Regions from separate parts of the Cohnella herbarum genome, predicted to be linked through region 1. Evidence: a T-box and tRNA genes for the amino acid it is inferred to sense, from the RefSeq annotation. Region 1 holds a T-box; the other holds one or more tRNA genes.
What was found. The T-box of region 1 lies ahead of argS (arginine--tRNA ligase). A T-box ahead of a tRNA ligase gene usually reads a tRNA of that ligase, here a tRNA-Arg.
Positions count from the first base shown of each region.

Region 1 (9,059 bases):
GGGCGTCAGCTTGGAAACCGTCGTTCGCACTTGCTCCAGAAGATCGGATAACGACTGCGATACTCCCCCTCCAATAATGACCTTCTGCGGATTCAGCAGGCTTACGACGTTGGAAATGCCGATAGCCAAATTCGACACGAATTGGCGGACGATCTTCTGCGCCAATGGATCCCCGGCCGCATACTTGACGAACAATTCGTCGGATGCATAACCGTGACTCGATAATGAAGTTCCGGAAATCCGTTTCTCGTAGAGGCCGAATTGGCCGAAAGCGTTCGAGTCGCGATTGAGCACGTCATCGTCAAGGACCATGTACGCGATTTCCCCAGCCATGTAATCGCTGCCGTATACTAAGGAACCATTCGCGAAGATCGCGCTTCCGACCCCGGTTCCTAGAGCCAGAAACACGAAATCCTCCAATTTCCGCGCGGTTCCCAGCCATCGTTCTCCCAATGCCGCGCAATTCACGTCGTTATCGACGAAAACCGGCTTGTTGAAATATTGACTCATCTTCTCTCCGATAGGCATATTCGCCCACTGAAGTGCCGGGGCTTCGATCACGATCCCTTGCCGGGTATCCGTAATGCCAGGGACTCCGAAACCGAAAGCCGCTACCTGCTCGATAGGGATGGAGGCCGATTCCAACGTTTCCCTGATGATGCCGTGTATTTCTTCCGGCTTGCCGGTCGTACACACTTTGCGCTTGTACGCGATTTCCCCGGCGACGTTCGCAATATGAATCATTATCTTGGTGCCGCCTATGTCGACCCCAACCCCGTACTGGGGTTCCGCGGCCGATAAAGATTTCGTTGATTGCAGATTCATTGATTCACCCTCAGTTCACAATCCACTTCAATTTCTAACCGCGCACCTCTCTGACTCGGTTTGTTTGTACGACGTCCGTACTAACTAAGGAAAGTATAGCCTCATCCATCGACGACTGTCAACATGAAAATGCTTTCATTTTGGCGTTCCCGATAACCAACCCAAATCCCCCAATAGGGGGAGGGTGAGTCTTACCTTTAGCTATGATTTCACGCTGCTATACGCAGCTACCCGAGAAATTTTATATTTTATTCTGTTCCTGGTCGAAAGCGTAAGCTATGACCCCTAGAACACCCGCTTCTTCGCCGATACATGCCGCTTCGATATCCGTTTGAATGGGTGTAATACCGGATACTCTCTTCTGAATATCGTCTAAGAAAATCGGGATAAACTCCGAAATCTCCCCGCCGATGATGACTTTCTCGGGATTCAGCAAACTGACCATGTTGGCGATCCCGGCGGACAAGTGGGTGACGAACCGGTTGACGACGAAGACGCTTTGCTCGTTGCCCCGTTCGTAACCGAGAAACACTTCCCCGACCGAGCTTCGGGAAGACGCGAGCGACCGGACCGACGTCTTCTTCTCGAACACGCCGAATTCGCCGATCACGTTTATTTGATGCTGCAACGCATCTTCATCGAATATTAAATAAGCGATTTCTCCCGCCATATAGTCCTTGCCGTGAACCAAGCTCCCATTCGCAATAATCGCGCTGCCTACGCCGGACCCGATATAGATATAAACGAAATCGTCCATATCTTTAGCTCCGCCGACCCACCGTTCTCCCAACGCGGAACAGTTGACATCGTTGTTGATGTAGATCGGCTTATTTAGATAAGGCATCATCTCTGCGACGAAATTTACGTTTTTCCAACCTAGTAAAGGCGCATCCACGATAACTCCTTCTTTGCTGTTCGCTAGCCCAGGCACGCAGAAGCCTACGGCAATGACCTTATCCGCCTCGACCGACGCTTCGCGCAAACTTTCATGGATGCAACTCGCCATCGAGCCGTAATCCTTGTCCGATACGATTTGTTTCTTCAGAACGATATTCCCGTCCAGATCCGTAATGCAGACCAGCAGTCCCTGCTCGAGCAGTTCGACGCCGACTCCGAAGGCAGACCGCGAATTGAAGCTTAGCTCGATTCCCCTTCTCCCGCCTTCTTTGGTCGATGAACCGAACCCGGTTTCGACAACGAACTTCTTGGCGATCAATTCGTCCACGATAAGCGAAACGGTTGAACGACTTAAACCCAGTTTCTTAGCCAACTTAGCGCGGCTGACCGACTTATCGGCGCGAATGGAATCGAGAACGAGATCGCGGTTTATTTTTTTCAGAAACTCCATGCTTCCCTTTTGCATGATCCCGATCTCCTTAGTTTTTGGATAGGCGCTATCGAAGCGGCTAGTCCATTTGTGCGATTTGTTTGTTCCTCATACAAACTATTTTACGATCGGGAAGTCATAGAGGTCAAACGAAAAAGCGAAGGCGCGTCCCCAATGGACGACACCTTCGCTTTTCGACTGTATCCCTTCCCGGCCGCTCCGCGGGCGGAGGAACCGGCATGACCAAGAGTCTCACCGGGAAACTCTCCATTCATCGTATGTCGGAAGCACGGAAATGACACGGAACGCCGCCTATTTCCTCGCAAAAAAGGCCACATTCCCAAGCTTTTATCGTTGACTGCTCATACAGTAGAGGACACGGCAGAACGGCGGGCCAACCTGATCCCCCGCATGGTCTGCACATTCGTCCGGGAGGGAAGCCGCATTGGACGCAAGCGAAATCGTGGAGTGGCTCCGCAGTCCCCCTTGCACCGCTGAGTACCTTGGACGTCGGGGCATCCTCCGTTTCTTCGATTCCGACGATTACGCGCAATTCCTGCTAACGTCGAAGCTGAATGAACGTCGCACGCAAACCGATAAAATTCGCCCTATACGTAACCTAAATCTTATCCAAGCCGTATCCTGCCCTTGGGAAGCTTATAACTCCAATACCTTCCCCAAGTGTCTGACCGGGAAAGTCATCTGGGAGGAAGACGTTCCCGTGAGCGTTGCAGCGCTCCCCAAGGGAGCCCTTGTTACCGATAAGGGCATTCCTTGGGGAGTAAAACATATTCAAGCCCCGCAGGCGTGGGGCCGGACTACGGGATTCCGAGTCAAAGTGGGCGTCATCGATACGGGAGTAGATTTCAGCCATCCGGACTTGCGCCACTCCTTGGAGCGAGGCATAAACTTGCTTTACCGAATGGCGTTGCCTCAAGACGATAACGGTCATGGCACGCATATCTCGGGGACGATCGCCGCCGCCAACGAACTTCAAGGTATGATCGGCGTCGCCCCGCGTTCGACGATCTATCCCGTCAAAGCTTTCGACCATAACGGCACCGCATTCGTATCGGATATTATCCTTGGCATCGAATGGTGCGTTCGCAATCAGATGGACGTCGTCAACATGAGCTTCGGCATGAAAACGAGAAGCAGGTCGCTGCTGAACGCCGTTAACAACGCCTACCGTTCCGGCGTGCTGATCGTTGCTTCCTCGGGCAACGACGGCCGGATAGGAGACATCGATTATCCGGCGCGATACAACCAAACGATCGCCGTGGGCGCGATCAACCAAGCAAACCGCATCGCCAAGTTCACCAACCGCAGCGGGCTTATCGATATTTACGCCCCGGGCGATCGAATCGTCTCCGCCTGGTTGAGAGGCAAGCATCGCGAGATGAGCGGCACCTCGATGGCCACTTCCCACGTTACCGGAGCGATCGCCTTGCTGTTATCCGTAAAACCCGGACTGACGCCGGCGCAGATTAAAGCCGTCATTAAAAATTCCGCCAAGCCGTTGCAACACGGCAAAGCCCCCCGGATGGCCGGGGAGCTTAACGTCATGCGTATGATTAAAGCAGCCGAGTTTCTCTGAAGCGTCCCGGCATAACCTCGCGATCGAATGCTGACAACTACATTTTGTCTGGTGCCGAAACTCCGACTAGGGCAAGCGCGTTAGCTATCGTGATCTTGATAGCCGACAGCAACTGAAGACGAGCTTGGCTCTGTTCGGCATCTTCCGTAATGACGCGCTCCGCTTTGTAATAACTATGGAATTGGGAGGCCAATTCGTACACGTAACGAATCATCGTATGAGGCGCGTAGATCCGGGCCGCTTCGGCGACCGTTTCGGGAAACTCTCCGATTTTCCTAAGCAGATCGAACTCTTGCTCCGTGTTCAGCTTGCCGATCGCGGCTTCCTGCCAAGGCAGGATCGCGATGCCTTGCTCCTCCGCCTGACGGAAAATGCTGCAAATCCTTGCATGGGCGTATTGCACGTAAAAGACGGGATTCTCGTTCGACTTCGACACCGCGAGATCCATGTCGAAATCCAAATGAGAGTCCATGCTGCGCATCGTGAAGAAATAACGAATGGCGTCGACGCCGACTTCGTCCATGAGATCTTCCATCGTAACCGCCTTGCCGGTACGCTTGGACATCTTCACTTTCTCGCCGTTCTGGAACAAGCTGACCATCTGGGCGATCAGTACCGTCAACTTCTCGGGATCGTTGCCCAACGCGGCCATCGCCGCTTTCATCCGAGGAATGTAGCCGTGATGATCGGCTCCCCAAATATTGATCATTTGATCGAACCCGCGTTTGTACTTATCCATATGGTAAGCCGCATCCGGCGTCAAATACGTATAACTGCCGTCGTTCTTAACGAGTACTCTGTTCTTGTCGTCCCCGAACGTAGTCGAGGAGAGCCAGACTGCCCCTTCTTCCTCGTATACGTGACCTTGAGCCCGGAGCGCCGCGAGTACTTCGGTCACTTTGTCGTTCTCGTACAAGGACGTTTCGCTATACCATTCATCGAACAGAACGCCGAAGCGCGCCAGATCCCGTTTGATTTTGGCTAACTCCTTGTCGAGTCCGTACGTACGGAAAAAATCGAAACGTTCTTCGTCGCCGAGGGAGAGCAAACGGTCGCCCTCTTGCTCCGCCAATTCCTTGGCGAATCCGACGATGTCTTCGCCGTGATAACCGTCTTCCGGCATCTCGGCCGCCTGACCCAGCGCTTGGCGATACCGAGCCTCGATAGAGCGAGCCAGATTATTCACCTGATTGCCGGCATCGTTAATATAATACTCTCGCGTCACTTCGTATCCTGCGGCCGATAGTACATTGCATAGCGCATCGCCGACCGCCGCTCCCCGGGCATGGCCCAAGTGGAGGCTGCCCGTCGGATTCGCGCTAACGAACTCGACCTGCACTCTTTTGCCTTGTCCGGCATTCACTTCGCCGTATCGGCTGCCCTGCGTAAGCACTTCGCCTACGATCGGATGCAGGTAACTCTTGTCCAGCCTGAAATTGATGAATCCCGGCCCCGCGATCTCTGCTAGTTGAATAGAAGCGCGGCCGGTGCCCAGCTTCTCGATGATCGCTTCCGCGATCTGCCTAGGATTTTTCTTCGCGATCTTCGTCAGCTGCATGGCCAGGTTCGTCGCCAGGTCGCCATGCGTCTTGTCTTTAGGCACTTCCAACGCGATCGTCGGCAGCTCGTCCTTGGTCGCTACGAGACCCGCTTCCAATACCGCTTCCGCAAGCGCCTCCTTCACGGATACTTGCAATTGTTCCAATACGTTCATCCTACGTGTTCCTCCCGAATATCGAGCCGGATATGAAAGCTTCCGACCGTTTGATCTTGCATAAGCAAATCGTATTTCCACTCGACGCCGCCTCCGGATTCCGTCAGCCCGATGTCTAGTAGAGACGTTAGAGCTTGTACGTCATGAGGTCCGTAAGGGGTTTCCATCTTGCCCGGAAGCGAGACCCCTTCGCGGAAACTCATCTCGAAGAAGATCGATCCTCTTCTTCTGAGCCGCAATTCGTCCGCGTGGACGAACAGCGTATTCGTCGTCTCGTTTCCGTTCTCGTCGGGCGGTTCCCGATAGACGAGCGTCCACCCGGATTGCAGCCGGTACAGCTCCCCATGCAAGGTAAGCTGTCGAACATCGCCGTCTTGCCGGCTGCGGAAATCGACGATTACGCTCCTTTTGTCCGGCATAAGTCCCTCTCCCAGTTCCCTTTACTCTTGTTATTACTATATACAGATCGATTGATCAATTCAAATACAATGATTGAGGTTCGCCCGGAAATCTTTCTATTTCACCCTTGTGCCTGCCCGTTGGAAATGGCTATAATGAAATATAATAAAAAAAGACGATGAACGAGAGAGTATCGCGTCTGTCCCTGTCACGCAGCGAGCCGGGTTGGTGCAAGCCGGCACAGGAGGGCGAGAGAACCGCACTCGGGAGTTGATTTCCTGAAATCGATCGCGTATTAGGGAAATCCGGCTGCATGCCGTTAACCTTATGAGTGGATTCCTTACGGGAATGCCAAAAGAGTGGTACCGCGGAAACGACCTCCGTCTCTTACGAGACGGGGTTTTTTGTATTTTTCGCCGAAATTCGCTCGCCCCCTTGTCCCAGCACGTCCCAATCCAGTCATTTTTCAAGGAGGATTTCAATCATGCTCATGCACATCGCGTCAAGCTTATTGGCACCTTACGTTGCCGTAACTGCCGGAGAGCTGTTCGACAAGCTCGAATATCCGCCGCAGAAGGAACTGGGCGACGTTTCCTTGCCCTGTTTCGCCTTTGCGAAAACGATGCGCCTAGCCCCGCAGAAGATCGCGGAGCAATTCGCCGAACGAATCAACGCCGATCAAAGCGCCGTGCGGGCATTGGCCGTCGGAGGATACTTGAACCTATTCTTCCAAGCCGACCATTGGAAAAGCGACATTGTCGCCAGCGCCTCGGAAACGAGTTACGGACATTCCGATATCGGAAAAGGCAAGCGCGTGCTCATCGACATGTCGTCCCCAAATATCGCGAAGCCGTTCGGTATCGGTCACCTGCGTTCGACGATGATCGGCAACGCTTTGGTCAACCTGTACCGGGCGACGGGCCACGAAGTCATTAACGTGAATCATCTCGGGGATTGGGGAACGCAGTTCGGCAAGCTTATCGTAGCCTATCGCAAATGGGGAAGCCGGGTAGAGCTCGAGCTTGCGCCGATCAAAGAGAGCTTAAGGCTGTACGTGAAGTTTCACGAGGAGGTCGAACGCGAGCCCGCGCTCGAGGATGAAGCAAGGGAAGCGTTCGCGAGGCTGGAACAAGGAGATCCGGAAACCCGCGACCTCTGGCAATATTTCGTCGACGAGAGCATGAAGGAATTTCATAAGGTGTATGACCGTTTGGGCGTGAGCTTCGATCATTTCACCGGCGAAAGCTTCTACAACGACAAGATCGATGCCGTCGTTCGCGAGCTTCGGGAGAAAGCGCTGCTGGAGGAAAGCGAAGGAGCGCAGATCGTTCGCTTGGAGGAGCAAGAGCTGCCTCCATGCCTCATCCTCAAGAAGGACGGCTCGACGATCTATGCCGTACGCGATCTCGCTACCGCAATGTACAGGAAACAAGCTTTAGGAGCGGATTCCATTTTGTACGTCGTCGGAGCCGAGCAAACGTTGCATTTCCAACAAGTGTTTTCCGTTCTGGGCAAAATGGGCTATACGTGGGCGGAACAATGCCGTCATGTGCCGTTCGGGCTCATGACCGTTAACGGCAAGAAGATGTCCACCCGTAAAGGCAAGGTCGTATTCCTCGAAGAGGTTCTCGACGAAGCCGTCCAGCGGGCGCTGGACATTATCGACGAGAAGAATCCGCACCTTCCGGATAAACAGACGGTCGCGGAAGCGGTCGGCGTCGGAGCGGTTATTTTCGGAGACTTGAAGCACCATCGTCAATTGTCGGTCGACTTCAATCTGGAGGAAGCGGTCAGCTTCGATGGGGAGACGGGTCCTTACTTGCAGTACACGCATGCGCGTATATGCGCTTTGCTCAGGAAGGGCGATTATGAAGTGTTGCAAGGCGAGCATTTCGTGAACGGTGCACATCTCTCGTCGGAAACGGCTTGGGAGTGCCTGAAGACGTTGTCCAGATACGATGCCGCATTGCAGGAAGCGTTACGCGATCATGAGCCGTTCGCCGTCGCCAGATTTCTTCTGGACTTGGCCAAAGCCTTCAACCGTTTCTACAATTCCGGTAAAATCATCGCCGACGATGCCGACAAAACCGAGGTTCTATCCAAATTGAGCTTGGCCGCCGCGGTTGCCAACGTGTTGAAGGATGGGCTTGGCTTGCTGGGGATTAAAGCTCCTAGGGAGATGTGATCGACGTATCGGCGGGATTAAACGCGGAAAAGAGGCTGCCGAAGATCAATGGCTTCTCGGACAGCCTTCCGCAATAAATCAATATATTAACATAAAAAAAAGACAGCTCAGGAGGACTTATCGAACCGTTACCCCAAAGAGGTTCGCTTTTTTTCAAAGCGCCCTTCTATGGAGTCACGGTTCATATCCCAGCGCCGTCTTTTCCTTATTTCGATCTGCTTTCTTGTAGAACCAATCCTTTTGCTCGTATCTATTCGAACGAAATCTGTACTTTCATATCTTTCGGCGAACGGTCGCCCTGTAAATACTTCACGGCGCTTTCGAGCGTCAGCTCGCGGGTCACGAGATGTTCCGTGCTTACTCGTCCGGACTCAAGCCAAGCAAGCGCCGGAGCGAAAGTATGGTTAAGCGCCATCGAACCGATAAACGTCCATTCGAGTTGGTAAAGATCGAACGTCCGTAGCTGGACGGAATCGTCCTCCTTCGTTACGCCGAACTGAACATAACGGCCGCATGGTCCGATATACTGGAACGAATTCGCGATAACCCGAGGGACTCCGGTCGTATCGATGACGATATCGAAGCCGTCTTTCCCCGTTCGTCCCTGCAACTGCGTCGCGGCCGAACCCGCCTGCAACACCTGAGTCGCTCCCCACCGCATGGCAAGCTCCAGCTTTTCCTCCGCAAGATCGACGACGACTAACTCCGAAACGCCCGAACGCGCCAAGGCCTGTACCCATTGTTGGCCCATCGCCCCTGCGCCGAATAGAAGCGCGCGGTCTCCCGTCCTGGGACTTAGCCGATTCAAAGCATGTACAACGCAGGCGACGGGCTCGATGAATGCCCCTTGCGCGAACGATAACGAATCCGGCAGCTTCGTTGCAAGCTCCTCGGGCACGGCGACGTATTCCGCCATTGCGCCGGGAAGCGTAACGCCGATCGCCGCCCAGTTGTCGCAATGGTTAGCGCGGCCCGATAGACAGAAGCGACAGCGACCGCACGATAAGTTCGG
Region 1 covers NZ_CP051680.1:5,975,625-5,984,683, reverse strand. The annotation lists gene HH215_RS25500 (ROK family protein) at 1-825, opposite strand, end outside; gene HH215_RS25495 (ROK family transcriptional regulator) at 1,067-2,188, opposite strand; gene HH215_RS25490 (S8 family peptidase) at 2,598-3,749, shown strand; gene argS (arginine--tRNA ligase) at 3,787-5,463, opposite strand; gene HH215_RS25480 (YwiB family protein) at 5,460-5,882, opposite strand; T-box leader at 6,032-6,253, shown strand; gene argS (arginine--tRNA ligase) at 6,347-8,047, shown strand; gene HH215_RS25470 (zinc-dependent alcohol dehydrogenase family protein) at 8,298-9,059, opposite strand, start outside.

Region 2 (9,059 bases), 360 kb from region 1:
GTTGCCGATTCAAATTTTCGTCCATTGGAACGGGTTTCTCGTTGAACCAGTCCACATATTGAATGCCTAATCCTCTTTGAGCAGCAATCGATGTGAATTGAGTAATCACTTCACTGCGAAATTGCTCTAGCGCTACCTCATCAGAATGGCGTATATCGACGGTAAATATCGCCTGGCCTGGCACAACGTTCGAAACATTCGGACTAACATCCAGACTTCCGACTGTCGCTACAAGAGGCGGTCCTTTCTGAACCGCAGCATCACGGAGCCAACGAATCATCGCGCTAGCCCCTTCAAGCGCATCGCGCCTCATGTACATGGGGGTCGTGCCAGCATGGTTCGGTTCGCCAATGATTTCGAATTTTAACCTGATCTGACCCGCAATTGCTTCAACAATACCGATCGACAGCCCTTCTTCTTCCAATACGCCGCCCTGCTCAATATGCAGTTCCACGAAAGTGCCGATATCTTTGCGTACCGCTTCACGCGCACTGCATTCCCCGAAACCACAGTCATGCATGGCGTCTACGAATAAGATGCCCTCTCTGTCTCTCAAACTTTTGATTTGCTGGAAATTACGCTCTCCTGCAATGCTTCCCGAACCCCAATAGGCAATAGGAAATCGGCTTCCCTCTTCCTCGCATAACGATACAACTTCAAGGGTACACTTCGGTTGGCCGTATGTGCGTTGCAAATAATCTACAGCTATGAGTCCAGCAACGATGCCATATGCGCCATCATACTTTCCCCCTTGCGCTACCGTATCGATATGAGATCCTACAAGTATGGAAGGCAAATCCGAATGACCCCCTTGGATAGTTCCAAATAAGTTGCCAACTTCATCAAATGATGGTGTTAATCCCCTCTCTTCCATTCGAGCTTCCAATGCTTTCTGGGCGTTGAACCATTCCTTGGAGTAAAGCAGTCGGGTTATTCCCGGTTGTTTCTCTATCGTATAAGTAGCCAACCAGTCCAGCAGATTGCTTATGTCCATCTGGAATTCGTTCAGCAATCTTTCCCGCCGAACGCTGTCAGTCAGCAACATCTGCTCCATCATTGTCAACTCCTCTTTGCTTCGGTACTCAGATGCGGAACCCCTTAAATAACGTGATTCATCGTCATCCATCCAGCCCTAATGCTTAACCACCTCCTATCAGAAAAGCGGCATAACGATAACCTCGTTCCCATGCGGCTCTAGACTTCTTCATGATCGAGTATTTTGTCCTCAATCCGAAAGCGGGTAATGTTCGCAATTTCTTGCAGAGCTTGTTGTATTTCCCGATCAGGCTCACAATGGACTCTACTCCTCATTGCTTCCAGAATGATCTCTTTGGATTTCCCTTTGACAGCTATGATGAAGGGAAATCCGAATTTGTTCACATAAGCCTCATTGCAAGCACGGAATTCGGAATACTCTTCAGGGGACAAGCTGGTCAACCCTGCTCCCTGCTGCTCTTTCACCGAAAACTCAGTCATCTGCAGCCGGCTAGCCAGGTCGGGATGCTGCCTGAACAGCGCTATTTTCTCATCATTAGAAATCTGCTCGACGACAGCGATCATGCTTTGGTGCAATTTCGCTTTATTTACGAATGGCTGAGCCGCCCATGCTCGTTCTGCAACCCAGGGGGAATATTCAAAGATCGATCCAAGCGCTTCAACAAATTCATTCTGACCCATTTGGTTTAATTCATGGAGGGTATAGGTGTTCATGAAATGTCTCCTCTATCTGTTAAAATCCATGTGCGATGCCAGCATGTGCGGCGTAAGTGCGATCTTCTTGCAACTCCGTTTTTTCCTCGACATTGAACTGCTCCAGGTTGCGCATAAACTTCAGCATTCTTGGCGAAGGATTGCCGAACAAATCGTCTGGCGTTCCATCACCCGTGATCATGCCGTCCTCCATAAACAATAAGCGGGTCGATACATTGCGCGCAAAATTCATCTCATGCGTAACGACGACCATGGTCATCCCTTCTCTCGCCAGCTTCACCATAATTTCAAGGACCTCATGTACCAATTCAGGGTCGAGCGCTGAAGTGGGTTCGTCGAATAAGATGATTTTGGGCTCCATGGCCAACGCCCTGGCAATCGCCACCCGTTGTTGCTGACCGCCAGACAAGCTGGTCGGATATTCGTTGATTTTATCCTCCAAGCCGACTTTCTGAAGCAATTGCCTAGCTTTTGCTTCCGCCTGCTCACGAGGCACCTTATTTACGATACACGGACCTTCAATGATATTTTGCAGTATCGTCTTATTTGGCCACAGATTAAATTGCTGGAACACCATTCCGACCTGCTTTCGCAGCCAAGTGAGCTTCATCTTCGAGAAAAAGGTTAATTTCCCCTGTGAATTATTCTTGTAATGCACAAGCCTGTCATTAGCGTAAATTTGACCTTCCGTTGGAACCTCAAGCATGTTGATGCACCGCAGCAACGTGCTTTTGCCAGCGCCGCTTGGGCCAATGATGGAGACAACCTCTCCTTCCTTGATGTGGAGATCAATATTACGCAGTACGGACTTCTCCTTAAACTTTTTGTTCAAGTTATGAATCCGGATCATCGTTTCAGCCTCCTTAGTTCATTCTCAATTTCTTCTCGATGAATGCTTGAAACAGCATAATACAGCTCGTCATGGTCAGGTAGAGGACTCCGGCAACCCCTAATGTTTCCGCAACACTAAAGGTTGAATTGTATGCCCGTTGGGCGCCAAGCATCAAGTCAGGCACTGTGATGATCGATACTTGAGCCGATTCCTTCAGAATAATGACACTGTTATTAATATAGGGAGGGATAATTAACCGAACGGCTTGAGGAATCGTAATCCGGATCATTCTTTGCAAGGGATTCATTCCAACCGAATCCGCAGCCTCCAATTGTCCTTTATCTACAGACATTAAGCCTGCCCGGATAATTTCCGATTTGAAGGCTGCCGAAGCAATTGAACATGCGCAGAGCGCTGCTGCAAAAGCGGATAATTCCAATCCGAACGGCGTTGCGTAATAGAACCAAAACAGAACAAGCATAATGGGCACACCACGGAAAACCCAAACGTAGGTGAAAGTTACGCCTCTTAACAATCGAGAACTCGATAATCTCATAAGAGCAATGAAGTAGCCCAGTACAGTTGCACAAAATATAACTGAGAGCGATATTTTCAGGGTCGTAATTGCACCGCTCAAATAAATCGGCCAATAATTGGAGATGATGTCCCAGTTCATATTCCTCACACTCTTTTCAATAAAGGTCGCTCACTTGCTAATCCATTTATCCAGCAATTGCTGCAGGGATCCGTCCTGCTTCATCTCTTGAATGACTGAGTCTACAACAGCCTTCAGCTCAGGTTCATTCTTGCGGATGCCTACGCCGATATCCAACTCGTTATAGTGCTGTCCGACAACCTTCAGCTTCTCGCCGCCCGTGTCATGTTTGATAAAATCGTATGCTGCAATGCTTCCCGCTACATAGACGTCGATCCGGCCTAACTTCAAGTCGGCGATTGCTTCGCCATGGCCCGGGTATTGTTTCATTTCCTTGTAGCCGCCAATACCCTCTGCAGTTGATTGTGCACCCGAACCGCCAATTACACCGATGATTAGCCCGTCGAGCTCCGTTACATCCTTCACTGTGGTATTGCTTTCTTTCACCACTGCCACCGTCCCTAGAGAGGTATATTCTTCAGAGAAATCGATGACTTCCAGACGATCCGGATTCATCGTCGTACTGAACATCACCAAGTCTGATTTATCCGCAAGCATTGCAGGGATGAGTCCGGCTAAATTGCCCACTGACCATTCAAGCTCTACTCCGAGTTTTTCTGCAATCTTCTGCCCAATTTCAATGTCAACGCCTACAAGCTCTCCCTTCTCATCCATGAAGGTCATCGGTCTGAACGTACCGGATGTGCCAATATTCAATTTGCCGCGTTTTTTTATCTCGTCTACAGTGCCGCCCTGCGTGCTGGCTTCTGTGCTTTCCTTAGCGCTCTGCGAGGCAGTCGATGCTTCAGGCGTACTTGTCGCTTCCTTTGACCCACATGCGGACACCAACAATAACAACATCGCAAGTATTACAACAGATCCCATTTTCTTCATTGTTCTTCTCTCCTCATTGTGTTAAGTTTGATATCATTAATATGTCATTGACTATATAATAAGTATCAACTTCCGGTTTGTCATCGGTTATAATGACCAAAAAAAGGCAGGTTTCATAGTCGGAGTGTACAATCGGATCTGCTGTTCGCATCTTCCGTGTCATATTATATAACGTGGGTGATATCAATGACATTAGACGATTTGCTCCAAATTCCGGTTTTTCATGAAGCGAAAATGGTTGCGGGCCACAAGGGCTCCTCAAATACCGTGACCTCAGTGAATATGATGGATGCGCCAGATATTATCGATTTTCTAAAGCCGGAAGAACTTCTCTTAACGACTGCTTTTGCCGTGAAAGACCAGCCGGAAGCTCTGGAGACCCTCGTTAGCCTTATGGCTGGCAATGGATGCGCAGGACTGGGTATTAAAACAAAAAGATTTCTTTCCGAGATCCCTATTAATGTATTGAAGTTAGCCGATCGGTTAAGCTTCCCGATTATTGAACTGCCTCTTGACCAGGCACTCGGAGAGATGTTGGGCCAATCCCTAAGCTTTGTCCTCGAGAAGAAAACAGAGGAGCTGCGGTTTGCTTTAGAGATGCATCAGTCCTTTTCTCGGATGGCGATGAATGGCAAGGGGCTTACAGAGATTATCGATTCGCTTGCAACCTTATTGGAATGCCCAGTCCTTCTGCTGGATCGAAAACCGGAACCGCTTTCCTATTCCGTACATTTTGGGCACCCGCCCTATCAGATGATAATACCGACTATTCTTCGTTTTTATCTGGAGCATCCGGACCTGGATCCGGTCGTCAGACAGTTCTGTCTGCTAGACCCTACGCCAATGAGGCCAATTGAGATCATCGCTTACCCCATCAACACGGACCGCCATCAAGGAAGTCTGCTCGTATTGAATCCTTTGTTGAAAAGTATCCCGCTCCCGAGGCTCGTCGTCGAGCAAGTTGCTAACATCATCGGATTTGAAATGATGAAGAGGCAAGCTGTCAAGGAGAGGTCTCGTCGGTACAAGAATGAGTTTTTCTCCGATTTGATCGAAGGCCGCGTCGCATCGGATCAAGAAATTATCAATAGGGGGAAAAATTACGGACTTCTAAATTCATCCCCCTATATCTGCGTTGTGGCCAAAGAAGATCAGACTACGGACCATTTTCCTTATCGTATAGAGCACCGTTCTGCAGAAGACATCTATGCTAAGCGAGATTATTTGTATGCTCAATTAAAGTACGAATTTACCAAGTTAGGTCTTCCCTTTGTAATGTTCACGAAGAATGATCTCATTGTGCTGCTCTTTTCTTCACAACGAACAGAATCGAGCGAGGAAGCGTTGCTCAAACGGATCTCCACTGCGCAAGAGCAGCTTTACCAGCGTTTATCCATTCCGGTTTCTTTTGGAGTCGGTACGCCCGTCGAGCAATTAATAGATATTCCATTGACTTATTCTCAGGCATTCGATGCCTTACAGTCCGGTTTTCTGGCAAACATGCGGATGTTTGTTCAGTCCTATCGGGCCAAAGAAACGGTAGATTTGCTTCGCTTAATTAACAACGAAGATTTAATTGAATTTTGGCGGGACAGTTTTAAGGAGTTGTTGAAAAAAGAGGATAAAGAAAAAGAGGACCTAATGAAAACGCTGCGGGTCTATTTGGACAATCAATGTCAAATTGCCGAAACGGCCAAACAGCTCTATATCCATCGCAATACCGTCATTTACCGCTTGGATAAATGCGAGCAGCTGACGAATCGGCATCTACGCGACCCGAGCGATTCCTTGCGTTTGCGCATCGCTTTCGTCATCGATTCGTTGCTGCAATAAAATCGTTCAAGCTAAAAGCCGCGATTTTCGCGGCTTGATCATGGCATCGGTGGGGATTCATATTTTAGTATTCGAGTGCACGGCTTTGTATAAAATGGCACAATTTTGTTTTGGTTCTAAGGAGGATTCGTGTTATAATGACTATTGCTGTGGCTCCGTAGCTCAGCGGATAGAGCGACGGTTTCCTAAACCGCAGGTCGGAGGTTCAAGTCCTCTCGGGGCCGCCATTTATAAAATGTTGAAGAACCGTGCCGATGCGCGGTTCTTTTTTATGGTTTGCTCTAGTAAAAATGTTCTTCAGATAACATTTATTGGTTGACGCTTTTCGTTGGCCCGTGATATAGTCTTCGTATTCATTTAATCAAGAAAAGGGAGGTCGCCACCGATGCAAAACCAGATCAACGCTCAACAATCCAACTTCATAGCCTTGTATCGATCGGCTGATCCCGTCGTGCGTATGCATTAATTGTCCTCATGTATACCTCAACCCCGGGCGGTTACGCCTGGGGTTTTCTGTTTCCTTCTCCAGGGTTCCCGCCCTTACGGTCGCGACGGTCATGCCTGCGTTGCTTTTACTTAGAAAGGGGCCCCGCCATGCCGCCTAAACAATCGCTCTCTATGTCCTGGCTTCTCCAATATCTTCGCCCCGTTAAGTGGCGATTGACCCTCTTGTTGTTCATCCTGCTGATTTCGATCGCTTTACAACTCATCAATCCGCAGATCGTGCAGCGCTTTATCGATCAGGCGACCGGCTCTGGAACGATCTCCAGCCTGCTGGCGCTAGCGGGTCTATACCTCGGCGTCGCCGTTCTGAACCAGCTCTTCACGGTATCGCTCGACTATCTCGGGAACGACGTGGCTTGGCGCTCGACCAATCGGATTCGGGCCAGTCTGCTCAAGCACACTTTGCGGCTGGATATGAGATTCCACAATAGGAAAACGCCTGGCGAAATGATCGAACGAATCGACGGGGACGTCACTCACATGTCGAATTTCTTCGGGATGTTCATCGTGCAGATCGTAGGAAGCTTCGTGCTACTCACGGGTATTCTTGGGTATATGTTCATCTACAGCTTACCGATCGCCGCAACCATGACTGCGTTCACCTGCCTGTCCGTCGGAGTCATGTTCGCCATCCGCAACTTAGGCGTGAAGGCTTCCCAGGCGGAGCGTCAAGCAAACGCTTCCTTGTTCGGCCTAATCGAGGAAAGAATATCGGGTATCGAAGACGTCCAAGCCAACGGGGGCGTTCCGCGCTTGATGAATCGTTATCATCGGGCGATGCGATCCGTCTTCAGAAGCGGCCTCAAAGCATGGATGCTCCGCGTCACGCCGTGGAACGTCACGGTCGTCTTATTCACGATCTCGGTCACGGCAGTGCTTCTAATAAGCGTTCGACTATATTTGCACGGCCAGATTACGCTCGGCACGCTATTCCTCTTCTTCCAATACACGCAAATGCTGAACGATCCGATCGAACAACTCGGCAACCAGATGCAGGAATTCCAGAAGGCGAAATCAGGCATGCTCCGTTCCCGGGAGCTACTCTCTTTGCAAAGCGAGATTAAAGAGGGAGATGAAGATGAACTCCCTGAAGGCCCGCTCTCCGTATGTTTCGAACAAGTGAACTTCAGCTACAACGAGGATCTACGGGTGCTGCACGACATCAGCTTTGAACTCAAGCCCGGGGAGCGCCTCGGGGTTGTAGGGCGCACAGGAAGCGGCAAATCCAGCATCAGCCGTCTGCTGCTCCGACTGTACAACATTGATAATGGCGCTATTCGGGTCGGAGGCGTGGATATCCGTTCATTGCGACTGGAGGCGCTCTACCGAAGGGTGGGCATGGTTACCCAGGACGTTCAATTGTTCGACGGCACGCTCAGAGATAATTTGACGCTTTTCAATCCCGACCTGTCTGACGAAGAAGTCTTCGAGACGACCGAACGGCTCGGGCTTCGGCCTTGGATCGACGCGATGCCGCACGGTCTGGATACCCATCTATCGGCCGGAGGTGCGTCCCTTTCCGCCGGTGAAGCACAATTGTTCGCATTGACGCGGGTTTTCTTGACCAAGCCGAGTTTGGTCATTCTTGACGAACCGTCCTCGAGGCTCGATGCCGCGACGGAGGCCACCCTGCAGACGGCCGTGGATCAATTGCTGGAGCGCTGCACCGGAATTATAATTGCTCACCGTATATCTACGCTCGACAACGTCGATAAGATTATGGTCCTTCGCGAAGGACGCTTGATAGAATTCGGGATGAGGGAAGCGTTAGCGCACAACCCGTCATCGGAATACTTTCGGTTGCTGCAAACCGACCGACAGGAGGAATTAGCATGACCGTCACCCGGTTCTTGGGGCGCTTATTTCGATACAACCCCTCCCTATATATCATCAACGGATTATTATGGGGTATCTTTCATGCCTTACCCGTTGGTATAGGACTAGGCATGAAATGGTTCTTCGACCGAGCCACGGGCCAATCCCACGATTTCCTATGGCTCGCGTTTCCGCTTATTGTTGTCGGCCTTATCAGATTTACGAGAGTAGGCATGTTCTACGTTGCCTTTTACAAATGGGTAACCTACATCTACCATCTGCAAGCCGTTCTGCGCAATAATTTGCTGGAAGGAATTATGCGATGGCCCGGCCGCAACTTGCCCGCGTCCCCCGGCGAAGCCATGACCCGCTTCCGGGAAGACGTGGACGAGGTGGTCGATTACGTGGAGTCTTGGGTCGACTTCTGGGGTCGGGTGATATATGCCGTCACCTGCGTAGTGGTGATGGCCCGAATTAACTGGCTAATCACGTGCGTGGCCATTCTTCCGCTCATGGTCGTCACTCTGCTAAACAATTTGTCCGGTAACCGCGCGAGAAAATACTCCCAGTTAAACAGGGAAGCGACCGGCCGCATTACCGGCTTCATCGCCGAGACGTTCGGAGCCGCTCAAGCCGTTAAGCTGGGGCAAGCGGAAGAACATGTGCTGAACCGATTCCTGACGCTGAACGAAAACCGGCGGAAGGCGGCGCTTCGCGACAATCTGTTCAAGCAGTGGATGAAATCGCTGAACCAGCATGTGCTCAGCATCTGTACGGGCGTCATACTCTTAATGTGCGCATCTGAGATGAAGGCTG
Region 2 covers NZ_CP051680.1:5,611,056-5,620,114, reverse strand. The annotation lists gene HH215_RS23920 (Zn-dependent hydrolase) at 1-1,057, opposite strand, end outside; gene uraD (2-oxo-4-hydroxy-4-carboxy-5-ureidoimidazoline decarboxylase) at 1,195-1,710, opposite strand; gene HH215_RS23910 (amino acid ABC transporter ATP-binding protein) at 1,730-2,560, opposite strand; gene HH215_RS23905 (amino acid ABC transporter permease) at 2,574-3,218, opposite strand; gene HH215_RS23900 (ABC transporter substrate-binding protein) at 3,249-4,091, opposite strand; gene HH215_RS23895 (PucR family transcriptional regulator) at 4,278-5,924, shown strand; tRNA gene HH215_RS23890 (tRNA-Arg) at 6,076-6,151, shown strand; gene HH215_RS23885 (ABC transporter ATP-binding protein) at 6,519-8,264, shown strand; gene HH215_RS23880 (ABC transporter ATP-binding protein) at 8,261-9,059, shown strand, end outside.
Region 2: it has a tRNA-Arg gene. The T-box ahead of argS (arginine--tRNA ligase) is inferred to sense a tRNA for this amino acid. The anticodon was not compared.